Regions from separate parts of the Streptomyces sp. NPDC046465 genome, predicted to be linked through region 1. Evidence: riboswitches for the same ligand, from Rfam matches in the RefSeq annotation. Region 1 holds a riboswitch; each other region holds the start of a gene.

The links. A riboswitch is a leader RNA that binds a small molecule or an ion and turns the genes downstream of it on or off. The one in region 1 is predicted to bind cobalamin.
Region 2: it holds a riboswitch for cobalamin, as region 1 does, so the genes downstream of both, ABZ953_RS10070 (CoA-acylating methylmalonate-semialdehyde dehydrogenase) here and ABZ953_RS14375 (ribonucleoside-diphosphate reductase subunit alpha) in region 1, are expected to answer to the same signal.
Region 3: it holds a riboswitch for cobalamin, as region 1 does, so the genes downstream of both, cobN (cobaltochelatase subunit CobN) here and ABZ953_RS14375 (ribonucleoside-diphosphate reductase subunit alpha) in region 1, are expected to answer to the same signal.

The regions. Positions count from the first base shown of each region.
Region 1 covers NZ_JBEYZK010000008.1:86,424-91,229, reverse strand. The annotation lists gene ABZ953_RS14390 (DUF3311 domain-containing protein) at 1-111, shown strand, start outside; gene mctP (monocarboxylate uptake permease MctP) at 108-1,751, shown strand; gene ABZ953_RS14380 (GNAT family N-acetyltransferase) at 1,851-2,357, shown strand; cobalamin riboswitch at 2,421-2,554, shown strand; gene ABZ953_RS14375 (ribonucleoside-diphosphate reductase subunit alpha) at 2,685-4,806, shown strand, end outside.
Region 2 covers NZ_JBEYZK010000005.1:182,307-187,112, forward strand. The annotation lists gene ABZ953_RS10060 (transporter substrate-binding domain-containing protein) at 1-534, opposite strand, end outside; gene pstS (phosphate ABC transporter substrate-binding protein PstS) at 741-1,895, shown strand; cobalamin riboswitch at 1,968-2,149, shown strand; gene ABZ953_RS10070 (CoA-acylating methylmalonate-semialdehyde dehydrogenase) at 2,360-3,859, shown strand; gene ABZ953_RS10075 (acyl-CoA dehydrogenase family protein) at 3,865-4,806, shown strand, end outside.
Region 3 covers NZ_JBEYZK010000027.1:10,778-15,583, reverse strand. The annotation lists gene cobN (cobaltochelatase subunit CobN) at 1-2,170, opposite strand, end outside; cobalamin riboswitch at 2,204-2,339, opposite strand; gene ABZ953_RS32750 (cobalamin biosynthesis protein CobG) at 2,460-3,902, shown strand; gene ABZ953_RS32745 (precorrin-8X methylmutase) at 3,914-4,540, shown strand; gene ABZ953_RS32740 (precorrin-2 C(20)-methyltransferase) at 4,564-4,806, shown strand, end outside.

The sequences.
Region 1 (4,806 bases):
ATGCTGTGGGTGCTCATCTCCACGGCGCTCACGATGATCGCGTACAAGCTGTGGCAGCGTGACCAGCGCGCCCGCAAGGCCGAGCAGGCCCAGGGGGGTGCCGGACAGTGACCACACTCGCATCGGGAACGGGCGGCGTGAACGGCATCGCCCTCGCCGTCTTCATCTTCTTCTTCGTGGCCGTCACGGCGATGGGCTTCCTGGCCGCGCGCTGGCGCAAGGCCGAGACCGAGAGCCTGGACGAATGGGGCCTCGGCGGCCGGTCGTTCGGCACCTGGGTCACCTGGTTCCTGCTCGGCGGCGACCTCTACACCGCTTATACGTTCGTGGCCGTCCCCGCGGCGATCTACGCGGCAGGCGCGGCGGGCTTCTTCGCGGTGCCGTACACGATCCTCGTCTATCCGCTGATCTTCACCTTCCTGCCGCGCCTCTGGTCGGTCTCGCACAAGCACGGATACGTGACCACGTCCGACTTCGTGCGCGGACGGTTCGGCTCGAAGGGGCTCTCGCTGGCCGTCGCGGTCACCGGCATCCTCGCCACGATGCCGTACATCGCGCTCCAGCTGGTCGGCATCCAGGCCGTGCTCGACGTCATGGGCGTCGGCGGCGGTCCCGACACCAACTGGTTCATCAAGGACCTGCCGCTCCTCATCGCGTTCGCGGTGCTCGCCGCGTACACGTACTCGTCCGGTCTGCGCGCGCCCGCACTGATCGCGTTCGTGAAGGACGGCCTGATCTATCTCGTCATCGCCGTCGCCATCATCTACATCCCGATCAAGCTCGGCGGCTTCGACGAGATCTTCCGGGCGGCGAGTGACAAGTTCTCGGCGTCGAACGAGGCGGCGGGCAAGCCCGTCGCGGGTCTCGCGCCCGGACAGAGCGGACAGTGGACCTACGCGACGCTCGCGCTCGGCTCCGCGCTCGCCCTGTTCATGTACCCGCACTCGATCACGGCGACGCTCTCCTCCAAGAGCCGCAACGTGATCCGCCGCAACACCACCATCCTGCCGCTCTACTCGCTGATGCTCGGCCTGCTCGCGCTGCTCGGGTTCATGGCGATCGCGGCCGGGGTGAAGGTGGAGAACGGTCAGCTGGCGATTCCGCAGCTGTTCGAGAACATGTTCCCCGACTGGTTCACGGGCGTCGCGTTCGCCGCCATCGGCATCGGCGCGCTCGTCCCCGCCGCGATCATGTCGATCGCGGCCGCGAATCTCTTCACCCGCAACATCTACAAGGACTTCCTCAAGCCGGACGCGACACCGCAGCAGGAGATGAAGGTCTCCAAGCTGGTCTCGCTCCTGGTGAAGGTCGGCGCGCTCGCCTTCGTCCTCACCATGGACAAGACGGTCGCGATCAACTTCCAGCTGCTCGGCGGCATCTGGATCCTGCAGACGATGCCCGCGCTGGTCGGCGGCCTCTTCACCCGGTGGTTCCACCGCTGGGCGCTGCTCGCCGGCTGGGCGGTCGGCATGGCCTACGGAACGCTCGCCGCGTACGGCGTCGCGTCGCCGACCCAGAAGCACTTCGGCGGCTCGTCCGACGAGATCCCCGGCATCGGCGAGATCGGCTACATCGGCCTGACCGCGTTCGTCCTGAACGTGGTCGTGACCGTGGTCCTCACCTTCGTCCTGAAGGCGCTGAAGGCCCCCGACGGCATCGACGAGACCTCCCCGGAGGACTACACGGCCGACGCGGGCGACCCCGGCGTCGTACAGGAGCTGCCGACGGCGACCGCGGGCGCCGGGCACTGAGTCCCGCCCCCCTTCCGCCAGTAACAGGGACCCGCACGTGACAGGGGCCGCCGGAAAACCGGCGGCCCTTTGCCGTGCCCGTGTTGCACACTGCGCTGCATGGACATCACCATCAGGCGGGCACGCCCCGAGGAGTACGAGACGCTGGGCGACCTCACCGCGCAGGCCTATCTCGACGGCGGGCATCTGGATCACGGGGCGGCGGACCGGTATCTGCACGTGCTGCGGGACGTGGCGGGGCGCGCGGCGCACGCCGAGATCCTGGTGGCCGCGGCGGACGGCGGGGCGCCCCACGCCCTCCTGGGCGGCGTGACGTTCGTGCCGTCCGGCGGCCCCATGGCCGACATCGCACGGGACGGCGAGACGGAGATCCGCATGCTGGCGGTCTCGCCTACGGCGCGCGGCCGCGGCGTCGGCGAACTCCTGGTGCGCGGCTGCGTCGAACGGTCCAGGGAAGCGGGCCGGACCCGGCTCGTCCTGTCCTCCTCGCCCTCCATGCGGACCGCCCACCGGCTCTACGAACGCCTCGGCTTCGCACGGGCCCCGGAGCGCGACTGGTACCCGATCCCCGGCCTCCCGCTGCTCGCCTACGCATTGACACTCTAGGGGCCACCGTCCGGGCCCGCCTCGCGATCCGACACAAGATGTGGGCCTGCTTCAGTAGTGCGACACAAGATGTATGCTCGTGCTCGCTGTCGCCGCAGGGGAATCCGGTGCAAGTCCGGAACTGTCCCGCAACGGTAGACGTGTACGCATTTGTCGTACGCGGAGTCCGAAGACCTGCCGCAGCGCACCCGTGTCGTCCGGCCCGGGTGCCGACCGTCCGGGCCTCGTGGAATGGGCCGGTGGACGCGGTGTGCCGCCCTGCCCGGGTGTGCCCGTGTGTACCGATCTCTCCCTCAGGCCCCGGAGCCGAGCGAGGGAGAGCTCCACGTGACCATCGCGCCTGCCGAACCTGCGTCAGTGCTGGCATCGCGGCCCAGTGACAGCGCTGAAAGCCCCGAGGGTAACGACGCGCCGGGGACCGCGCTGCTGCGCACCCTGACCGACCTCACCGCCGACCTCCCCGACGCCGATCCCGGCCGGGTGGCGGCCGCCGCGCTGCGCGGCCGGTCGGCCAGGGCCGACGAGAGCGAGCTCAGGGAGCTCGCGACCGAGGCGGCCGCGGGGCTCATCTCCGAGGACCCGGCGTACTCCAAGCTCGCCGCCCGGCTGCTCTCCCTCTCCATCACCGCCGAGGCCGCCTCGCAGGGCGTGCGCTCCTTCACGCAGTCGATCGCGGTCGGCCACCGCGAGGGCCTGATCGCCGACCGCACCGCCTCCTTCGTGACCGCGCACGCTCCCCGGCTCGACGCGCTCGTGGAGAGCGCGCTCGCCGACGGCGCCGACTTCCGCTTCGGCTACTTCGGCCTGCGCACGCTGCACAGCCGCTACCTGTTGCGCCACCCGATCACCCGGCACGTCATCGAGACGCCGCAGCACTTCATGCTGCGCGTGGCGAGCGGCCTGGCCGAGACCGACTGGGACACCGCGAGCGACAGCTCCCGCGCGGTCGACGAAGTCGCCTCGCTGTACGGCCTGATGAGCCGCCTGGACTACCTGCCGTCCTCGCCGACGCTCTTCAACTCCGGCACCCGCCACCCGCAGATGTCCTCCTGCTACCTCCTCGACTCCCCGCAGGACGAGCTCGACTCGATCTACGACCGCTACCACCAGGTCGCACGGCTCTCCAAGCACGCGGGCGGCATCGGCCTCTCGTACTCCCGCATCCGTTCGCGCGGTTCGCTGATCCGCGGCACGAACGGGCACTCCAACGGCATCGTGCCGTTCCTGAAGACCCTGGACGCCTCGGTCGCCGCGGTGAACCAGGGCGGGCGGCGCAAGGGCGCGGCCGCGGTCTACCTGGAGACCTGGCACTCCGACATCGAGGAGTTCCTGGAGCTGCGCGACAACACCGGTGAGGACGCGCGCCGCACGCACAACCTCAACCTCGCGCACTGGATCCCGGACGAGTTCATGCGCCGGGTCGCCGCCGACCGGGAGTGGTCGCTGTTCTCGCCGTCCGACGTGCCCGAGCTCGTCGACCTGTGGGGCGATGAGTTCGACGCGGCCTACCGCAAGGCCGAGGCCGCGGGGCTCGCCAAGAAGACGATGTCGGCCCGCGACCTCTACGGCCGCATGATGCGCACCCTCGCGCAGACCGGCAACGGCTGGATGACGTTCAAGGACGCCGCCAACCGCACCGCGAACCAGACCGCCGAGCCCGGCCACACCGTGCACTCCTCCAACCTCTGCACGGAGATCCTGGAGGTGACGGACGACGGCGAGACGGCCGTCTGCAACCTCGGCTCGGTCAACCTCGGCGCGTTCGTGGAAAACGGCGACCTCGCGTGGGACCGGCTCGACGAGACCGTCCGTACCGCCGTCACCTTCCTCGACCGCGTCGTCGACATCAACTTCTACCCGACCGAGCAGGCCGGCCGCTCCAACGCCAGGTGGCGCCCGGTGGGCCTCGGCGCGATGGGTCTGCAAGACGTCTTCTTCCAGCTGAAGCTCCCCTTCGACTCCCCCGAGGCGCGGGCGCTCTCCACGCGGATCGCCGAGCGCATCATGCTCGCCGCGTACGAGACCTCCGCGGACCTCGCCGAGCGCAGCGGCCCGCTGCCCGCCTGGGAGAAGACCCGCACCGCGCGCGGCGTCCTGCACCCCGACCACTACGACGTCGAGCTGGCCTGGCCGGAGCGCTGGGCGGCGCTGCGGGAACGTATCGCCGTGACCGGCATGCGCAATTCGCTGCTGCTCGCCATCGCGCCGACCGCCACCATCGCGTCCATCGCGGGCGTCTACGAGTGCATCGAGCCGCAGGTCTCCAACCTCTTCAAGCGCGAGACCCTGTCGGGTGAGTTCCTCCAGGTCAACGCCTACCTGGTCCAGGAGCTGAAGCGGCTCGGGATGTGGGACGCGCAGACCCGCGAGGCGCTGCGCGAGGCCAGCGGCTCGGTGCAGGGATTCGACTGGATCCCCGCGGAGGTGCGCGCGCTCTACCGCACGGCGT
Region 2 (4,806 bases), on a different contig from region 1:
GTGGGCCGCCACGTACTCGGTCAGCGGCCGCCTGATGCCCGCCGCGACCTCCAGGCCCTCGGTGCGGAAGACGTCGACTCCCTCGTCGCCGCGTACGACGCTCGCGTGCCGCAGGGTGCGGGAGAGGAACAGGTCGTAGGCGGAGCCCCGCTTCACGCCGATCCGCACGCCCGCCCGGTCGACGTCGGCCGCCGCGGTGAAGGGCGCTTCCCGGGGCACGGCGTACACGCCCTCGATCACGACGTACGGCGCGGTGAAGGCGACCTCGGCCTCGCGGGCCGGCTCGACGGCGAGGAGGCAGAGGTCGGCCCGGCCCTCCGCCATGGCCTCGTACGACTTGCGTGCCGCGTCGAAGCAGAGGAGTTCAACGGGGACGCCGAGCCGGGCGCCGACCTCGCGCGCGAGGTCGACGGTGATGCCGGAGGGGGCCGCCGAAGTGCCCTGGGCCAGCACCGGGTTGCCCAGATTGATGGACGCCCGCAGGACGCCGGTCGGTGCCAGGTCCTCGGCGACGGCAGCAGGCGTGATCTTCATGCAGCGGAGTTTAGGGCACGCCCGCCTGCCGCTCGATCGCCGCATCGCCGCATCGCCGTATCCCCGTGTCCTCGTATCCCCGTATCGCCGTACGTCGCTCGATGTTCGCCTCCGCTTCACCCGCCGCTGCCGTGGATCGGCGAGCATCTGAGGCCGGGATCAGAGCCCGGTCGAGATCCATGTCGCGGTACCCCGAGGGGACAACGTTGCAACGCCCACGTCCAGGACGTACGTACCGAGGAGGCAGAACGCGCGCGGCGGTCTCCCTCACGGCCCTGCTCCCGCTCTCCCTGGCGGGATGCGGCCTCGCGGGCATCGGGGGTGACGACGGGGACGGCGACGAGCGGGCCGCCGCCCGATCCTCCGCCGTCGCCGGGATCGACTGCGCCGATGCCGGAAAGGTCCCGGGCACCGGGTCGAGCGCCCAGCAGAACGCCATGAAGTACTGGATCAAGCAGTACCAGGGGGCGTGCCCGGGCGTGCGGATCGCGTACAACCCGATCGGGTCCGGGGCGGGCGGGGCGCAGTTCCTGCGGGGCGCGACCGCGTTCGGCGGCTCCGACAGCGCGCTGAAGCCCGCGGAGGTCGAGCGCTCGAAGGAGGTCTGCCGGGACGGGCGCGCGATCGACCTGCCCATGGTCGCCGGGCCCATCGCCATCGGGTACGACCTGCCGGGCGTGGAGGACCTCGTTCTGGACGCCCCGACCCTCGCCAGGATCTTCGACCGGAAGGTCACCTCCTGGGACGACCCGGAGATCCGGCGCCTCAACCCCGGCACCGACCTGCCCTCCATCCCGGTCCGCCCCGTGCACCGCTCGGACGACTCCGGCACCACGCAGAACTTCCAGGCCTACCTCGCGGGCGCGGCCCCCGAAGCCTGGGCCCACCCGGTCGGCAAGGCCTGGCAGGGCGGGGGCGGCGCCTCGGCGAGCGGGTCGAGCGGCGTGGCATCGGAGGTGACCTCGGGGTTCGGCGCCATCGGCTACTTCGAGCTGTCCTTCGCGCGGGACCGGCGGATAAGGACCGTGAGCATCGACACGGGCGCGCCCGCCCCGGTCGGACCGACACCCGCGACGGCGTCGGCCGGCATCGCGGAGGCGCGCGTCGCGGGCAAGGGCCAGGACCTGACGCTGAAGTTCCGCTACGGCGCCGCGACTCCGGGCGCGTACCCGATCGTCCAGGTGACCTACGAGATCGTCTGCGACAGGGGGAACCGCGCGGAGACGCTGCCCGCCCTCAAGTCGTTCCTGGCGTATACGGCGAGCCGGGCGGGCCAGAAGGAATTGTCCGACCTGCACTACGCACCGCTCCCGGAGTCCGTCGCCGGTCAGGTGCGTGACGTGGTGGGCACGCTTTCCTGACCTACGGGCAGCGACACCTACGGGCAACGACTTGCCTGGCGGGGTGGACTTACTAGGACGTCCAACTATATGTTCGTGACCAGAGCCCGCGGTGCAGGGAAGCCGGTGTGAATCCGGCGCGGTCCCGCCACTGTGACCGGGGAGTGCGTTCTCGCCGAGCGATACGCCACTGACGGAGCAAGTCCCGTCGGGAAGGCGGGAGAACGCGCGCTGATCCGGGAGTCAGGATACCGGCCGCGGGGTGTTCCGTGTTGTCCACGAGGATGGAGCAGACACGCATGGCACCGGTCCGTAACCACGACCCAGGTGATCCGGCGAAGCGAGCGGCGACCCCTGTCGACGTCCGACTCCACGACGGCTCTTAGGCCTTCGCGTCCCACGTCAGAACCGCCCGCCCACCTCACCCGGTGGCGCCGTCGGCCTGTCGTGCCATCCCCGGACTCACCTGACGAGAGCAGGCTCTCATGGTCCGTGAACTGACACATTTCATCGGCGGCAAGCACGTGCGCGGGGCATCCGGGCTCTTCGCCGACGTGTACGACCCCAACACCGGCTCCGTACAGGCACATGTGCCGCTGGCCGGGCGCGACGAGACGGCCGCGGCGATCGCCGACGCCGAGTCCGCGCAGCATGCGTGGGGCGAGTGGAACCCGCAGCGGCGCGCCCGCGTCCTGCTGCGCTTCCTCCAACTCGTCGAAGAGGAAAGGGAGTCCCTGGCCCGACTGCTCTCCAGCGAGCACGGCAAGACGGTCGCCGACGCCCACGGTGACCTGCAACGCGGCCTGGAGGTCGTCGAGTTCGCCGCGGGCATCCCGCATCTCCTCAAGGGCGAGTTCACCGACAACGCAGGCACCGGCATCGACGTGCACTCCCTGCGGGTGCCACTCGGCGTCACCGCCGGGATCACCCCGTTCAACTTCCCCGCGATGATCCCGCTGTGGAAGGCGGCCCCCGCGCTCGCCTGCGGCAATTCCTTCATCCTCAAGCCGTCCGAACGCGCGCCCTCCGTACCGCTCAGGCTCGCCGAACTGTTCCTGGAGGCGGGCCTGCCGCCCGGCGTCCTCAATGTCGTCAACGGCGGCAAGGAGAGCGTCGACACCCTCCTGGAGGACCCCCGGGTCCAGGCGCTCGGCTTCGTCGGGTCCACGCCGATCGCCGCGCACATCTACGCCACCGCCGCCGCGCACGGCAAGCGCGCCCAGTGCTTCGGCGGCGCCAAGAACCACATGATCGTCATGCCGGACGCCGACCTCGACCAGGCCGTCGACGCCCTCATCGGCGCCGGATACGGCTCGGCGGGGGAGCGCTGCATGGCCATAGCGGTCGCCGTCCCCGTGGGCGAGGAGACCGCCGACGCGCTCGTCGCCCGGCTCAAGGAACGAGTCGCCGAACTGCGCATCGGCCGCTCCGACGACCCCGAGACGGACTTCGGCCCGCTGGTGAGCCGCGACGCGCTCGACCGGGTCCGGCGCTATGTGGACATCGGCGTCAACGAAGGCGCCGAACTCATCGTGGACGGCCGGGATTTCACGCTGTCCGGTCACGAGAACGGATTCTTCGCCGGAGCCACGCTCTTCGACCGCGTCTCGCCCCGCATGCGGATCTACCGCGAGGAGATCTTCGGCCCGGTCCTCTGCGTGGTCCGCGCGGCGGACTACGAGACCGCCCTGCGCCTGCCCACCGAACACCCCTACGGCAACGGCGTCGCCCTCTTCACCAGGGACGGCGACACCGCCCGCGACTTCACGCGCCGCGTCGGCGCAGGCATGGTCGGGGTCAACGTGCCGATCCCGGTCCCGGTGGCGTACCACACCTTCGGCGGCTGGAAGCGGTCCGGCTTCGGCGACCTCAACCAGCACGGCCCCGACTCCGTCCGCTTTTACACCCGTACGAAGACCGTCACCTCGCGCTGGCCCTCCGGGGCCAAGGAAGGCGCGAGCTTCACCATCCCGACGATGGGATGACGGCGATGACAACGATGGCCACCACCCTCACCAAGGACCAGCTCGCACTGACCGAGGTCACACTCGACTTCGCAGACACATATCTGGCGCCGCACGCCGTCGCCTGGGACCGCGACAAACACTTCCCCGTGGACGTCCTGCGCAAGGCCGCCGAACTGGGCCTCGGCGGTGTCTACGTACGCGAGGAGCACGGCGGTTCCGGGCTCGGCCGCACCGACGGCACCCTCGTCTTCGAGGCCCTGGCCACCGGCTGCCCCTCCATCGCCGGTTACCTCTCCATCCACAACATGGTCGCCTGGATGATCGACCGGTACGGCGACGAGGGCCAGCGCACCCGCTGGCTGCCGGACCTGTGCACGGCCGCGTCCCTGGGCAGCTACTGCCTCACCGAACCCGGTGCCGGATCGGACGCCGCGGCCCTGCGGACGCGGGCCGAACGCGACGGCGACGCGTACGTCCTGACCGGCGTCAAGCAGTTCATCTCCGGAGCGGGCGCCACGGACGTGTACGTCGTCATGGCCCGTACCGGCGAGGAGGGACCCGGCGGCATCTCCGCGTTCGTCGTCGAACGGGACGACCCCGGTCTCTCCTTCGGCGCCGACGAACGCAAGATGGGCTGGAACGCCCAGCCGACCCGCCAAGTGCTCCTCGACGGCGTCCGCATCCCCGCCGACCGGCGGCTCGGCGCCGAGGGGGACGGCTTCCGCATCGCGATGTCCGGCCTCAACGGCGGGCGCCTCGGCATAGCGGCCTGCTCCCTGGGCGGCGCGCAGAGCGCACTGCACCGCAGCGTGGCCTACCTCGCCGACCGTGAGGCGTTCGGCGCGTCCCTCCTGGACTCCCAGGCGCTGCGGTTCCGGCTCGCCGACATGGCCACCGAACTGTCGGCGGCCCGCGCGCTGGTCCGCCAGGCCGCCGACGCCCTCGACCGGGGCGACGCACGGGCT
Region 3 (4,806 bases), on a different contig from region 1:
CGGCGCTGACGCGCGTCGCCGCCGACTCGTCGAGACCGAGGGCCTCGCGCAGGCCCGGCAGCGCGGTCGTGCCGCCCCAGATCTGGCGGGCCCGCAGGATCGCCAGGACGAGGTTGACGCGGTCGCCCGCCGCCGGGGCGCTGCCCAGCACGTGCAGACCGTCGCGGATCTGCATGTCCTTGATCTCGCAGAGCCAGCCGTCGACGTGCAGCAGGAAGTCGTCGAAGCCGTCGTCGTCCGGGCGGTGCTGCAGGCCCAGGTCGTGGTCGAGCTTCGCGGCCTGGATGAGCGTCCAGATCTGCGCGCGGATCGCGGGCAGCTTCGCCGGGTCCATGGAGCTGATCTGGGCGTACTCGTCGAGGAGCTGTTCCAGGCGCGCGATGTCGCCGTAGGAGTCGGCGCGCGCCATCGGCGGCACCAGGTGGTCGATGAGCGTGGCGTGCACGCGGCGCTTGGCCTGGGTGCCCTCGCCCGGGTCGTTGACCAGGAAGGGGTAGATCAGCGGCAGGTCGCCGAGCGCGGCGTCCGGGCCGCAGGCCGCGGAGAGGCCCGCGTTCTTGCCGGGCAGCCACTCCAGGTTGCCGTGCTTGCCGAGGTGGATCATCGCGTCGGCGCCGAAGCCGCCGTCCGCCGCGGGCGCCGCGATCCAGCGGTACGCCGCCAGGTAGTGGTGCGACGGCGGCAGGTCGGGGTCGTGGTAGATCGCGATGGGGTTCTCGCCGAAGCCGCGCGGCGGCTGGATGAGGATGAGGAGGTTCTCGCGGCGCAGGGCGGCGAGGACGATGTCGCCCTCCGGGTCGCCGCCGTTGCCCACGCGGGACTTGTCCAGGAACATCTCGCCGGGCGGCGGGCCCCAGTGCCCCTCGACCGACGCGCGCAGCTCCGCGGGGAGCGTCGCGTACCAGCGCTTGTAGTCGGCGGCCGGGATGCGCACCGGGTTGGCGGCGAGCTGCTCCTCGGTCAGCCACTCCTGGTCGTGGCCGCCCGCGTCGATGAGCGCGCGGATCAGCTCGTCGCCGTCACCGGAGACCAGACCGGGGAGGTCGGCCTCGGGGCCGAACTCGTACCCCTCGGCGCGCAGCCGCCGCAGGAGCGCGACGGCGGAGGCGGGGGTGTCGAGGCCGACCGCGTTGCCGATGCGGGAGTGCTTCGTCGGGTAGGCGGAGAGGACCAGGGCGAGGCGCTTGTCGGCGGCCGGGATGTGCCTGAGCCGCGCGTGGCGTACGGCGATCCCGGCGACGCGGGCCGCGCGCTCGGCGTCGGCCACGTAGGCGGGCAGACCGTCCTCGTCGATCTCCTTGAAGGAGAAGGGGACCGTGATGAGGCGCCCGTCGAACTCCGGCACCGCGATCTGGCTCGCGGCGTCGAGCGGCGAGACGCCCTCGTCGTTCTCCTCCCAGGCCGAGCGCGATCCGGTCAGGCACAGGGCCTGCAGGATCGGCACGTCGAGGGAGGTCAGCGCGCCCGCGTCCCACGACTCGTCGTCGCCGCCCGCGGAGGCCTCGGCGGGCTTGGTGCCACCGGCCGCGAGCACGGTCGTCACGATGGTGTCGGCGGCGCGGAGCGCGTCGATCAGCTCCGGCTCGGGTGCGCGCAGCGAGGCCACGTACAGCGGCAGGGGCCGGGCGCCGGCGTCCTCGATCGCGCCGCACAGCGCGTCCACGAAGGCGGTGTTGCCGCTCATGTGGTGGGCCCGGTAGTAGAGCACCGCCACGGTCGGGCCGTCGATGTCGCGCGCGGTGCGCTCAAGCGGGCCCCAGGACGGGGCGGGCGCGGGCGGCTCGAAGCCGTGGCCGGTGAGCAGCACGGTGTCGGAGAGGAAGCGGGCCAGCTGCTCCAGGTTGGCGGGGCCGCCGTGCGCGAGATAGGCGTGTGCCTCGGCGGCGATGCCGATCGGCACGGTCGAGGAGGCCATCAGCTGGGCGTCGGGCGCCTGTTCGCCGGTGAGTACGACGACCGGGAGGCCGGTGGCGGTGAGCTGGTCGAGGCCGTCCTGCCAGGCACGGACACCGCCGAGGAGGCGTACGACGACGAGGTCGACGCCGTCGAGCAGGGCGGGCAGCCCGTCGAGGTCGAGGCGGGAGGGGTTGGCGAACCGGTAGTCGACGGGGCCCCCCGCCGCGCGGGCGCTGAGCAGGTCGGTGTCGGAGGTCGACAACAGCAGAAGCATGCGGGCGCAGGCCTTCCTCGGGGTGTCCGCGCCCCGGGTGGTCGTATGGACGGCAGGAGTTCCTGGCTCACCCGGAGGCCGGGTTCACAGTGGCGGGACCGCGCCGGATTCGCACCGGGCTTCCTCCCTCGGGTCCTGGTGGACCCACGCCGTCGCTGGCGTCGACGGACTCGGTGGGAATCCGCCGCCTGCATAGTAAGTCCTGCCCGCCGCGTATGGGGCGGCCACCTGCCAGGACGGCCCGTCTCGGGAGGCGACCGGCCGGATGCGCGTGGGTATGCTCGCCGCCATGCCGCCCACCCGAGCCGCTTCCCCAGACCAGGGCGAATCCCTCATACGTGACCGGGGCGACGCCTGCCCCGGCGCCCTTCGCCTGCACCTCGCCGACGACGGCAGGCTCGCCCGACTCCGGCTGCCCGGCGGGCTGCTGACGTCCCGTCAGGCCGACGTGCTCGGCACCGCGGCGGAGCGTCTTGCCGACGGGAACCTCAGCATCACCTCGCGCGGCAACATCGAGCTGCGCGGCCTCGGCGACGCGTGCGGCGGCGAACTCTCCCGGCTGCTCGCCGACGCGGGCCTGCTGCCCTCCGAACGGCACGAGCGCGTGCGGAACGTCCTCGCGTCCCCGCTCGCGGGAACCGACGGACTCGGCCACGCCGACGTGCAGTTGTGGGTCCGCGAGCTGGACGGACTCCTCTGCGCGCAGGAGTGGACGACGGCGCTATCCGGCCGCTTCCTCTTCGCCCTGGACGACGGGCGCGGAGACCTGGCCGGGATCGGCGCGGATGTGACCTTGATCGCAGAATCGGGCGGGACGGCGGTCGTACGGGTCGGGGGCCCGGCCTTCCGGGTCGCCGCCGCCGACGCCCCGCGCGCCGCCCTCGCCGCCGCGGGCGCCTTCCTCGACGCCGTGCGCGCGGCGGGCAACGGAGCCTGGCGGGTCGCGGAGCTGCCTGCGGGGCAGTCGGTGGACCTGGCCGGAGCGCTGGAGCGGGCGGACGTCGCGGCAGAGCGGGCTGGGCTTGCAGAGCGGGCTGAGGTTACAGGACGGGCTGGGCTTGCAGAGCGGGCTGGGCTTGCAGGACGGGCTGGGCTTGCAGGACGGGCTGAGGTTGCAGAGCGGGCTGAGGTTGCAGGACGGGCTGAGCTCGCAGGACGGGTCGAGGTTGCAGGACGGGCTGAGCGGGCCGAGACCTGGGGGGCGGCCCGCAGCGCCCCGCCCGTCCCCGGCGCCGACGGGCACGCGGTCGCGGTGAACGCCCGCCTCGGCCGGGTGAGCGCCGCCCAGTGGCGAGCCCTGCTCCCGCTGCCCGCCGACGAACTGCGGGTGACCCCGTGGCGCGGCTTCGTGCTCCCCGGCTTCCCCGACGCCGCCGCGGCCCGGGAACGCCTTGCCGTGCTGGCCGACGCCGGATACGTCACCACCCCCGACTCTCCCTGGCTGGGCGTCGGCGCCTGCACCGGCCGCCCCGGCTGTGCCAAGTCCCTCGCCGACGTGCGCGCGGACGTGGTGCCGGGCCCCGGCGGGCTGCCCGTCCACTGGTCCGGCTGCGAACGGCGGTGCGGGCACCCGCGCGGCGACTGGGTCGACGTCCTCGCCACCGGCGACGGGCGGTACGAGGTGACGGTGCGCACCCCCGGCGACGAGCGGGCGCCCGTGACCGGCGGCACCCTGACCGAGCAGGTCACCAGGGCACGTACGACCAAGACGACAACCACGGCCACGAGATGAGCGAGAGCACAGTGTTCGACTACGAGAAGGACGGCGCGGCCATCTACCGCGAGTCCTTTGCCACCATCCGCGCGGAGGCGGACCTCCACGGCCTGCCCGCCGACGTCAGCCAGGTCGCGGTCCGGATGATCCACGCCTGCGGCATGGTCGACCTCGTGAAGGATCTCGCCTTCAGCCCGCGGGTGATCGCCGACGCCCGCAAGGCGCTGCGCGACGGCGCGCCGATCCTCTGCGACGCGAACATGGTCGCGAGCGGCGTCACGCGCAAGCGGCTGCCCGCCGACAACGACGTGATCTGCACGCTCGCCGACCCGTCCGTACCGGACCTCGCGGCTCAGCTCGGCACCACCCGCAGCGCCGCCGCCCTCGAACTGTGGCGCGACCGCCTCGAAGGCTCCGTCGTCGCCATCGGCAACGCGCCCACCGCGCTCTTCCGCCTCCTGGAGATGATCGAGGAGGGCGCGCCGCGCCCGGCCGCCGTCCTCGGCATCCCGGTCGGCTTCGTGGGCGCCGCCGAGTCCAAGGACGCGCTGGCCGCACACCACTCCGGTCTGGAGTACCTGGTCGTACGGGGGCGTCGCGGCGGCAGCGCGATGGCCGCGGCGGCGATCAACGCGATTGCGAGCGAGGCGGAGTGAACACCGAGACCACCCAGGGGACAGTGAAACCCGAGACCACCCACGGGAAGCTGTACGGGGTCGGCCTCGGCCCCGGCGACCCGTCGCTGATGACCCTGCGCGCCGTCGAGGTGATCGCGGCGGCCGACGTCGTCGCCTATCACTCGGCGCGGCACGGCCGGTCCATCGCCCGCTCGATCGCCGCCGCGCACCTGCGCGCCGACCACATCGAGGAGGCGCTGGTCTACCCCGTCACCACGGAGAACACCGACCACCCCGGCGGCTAC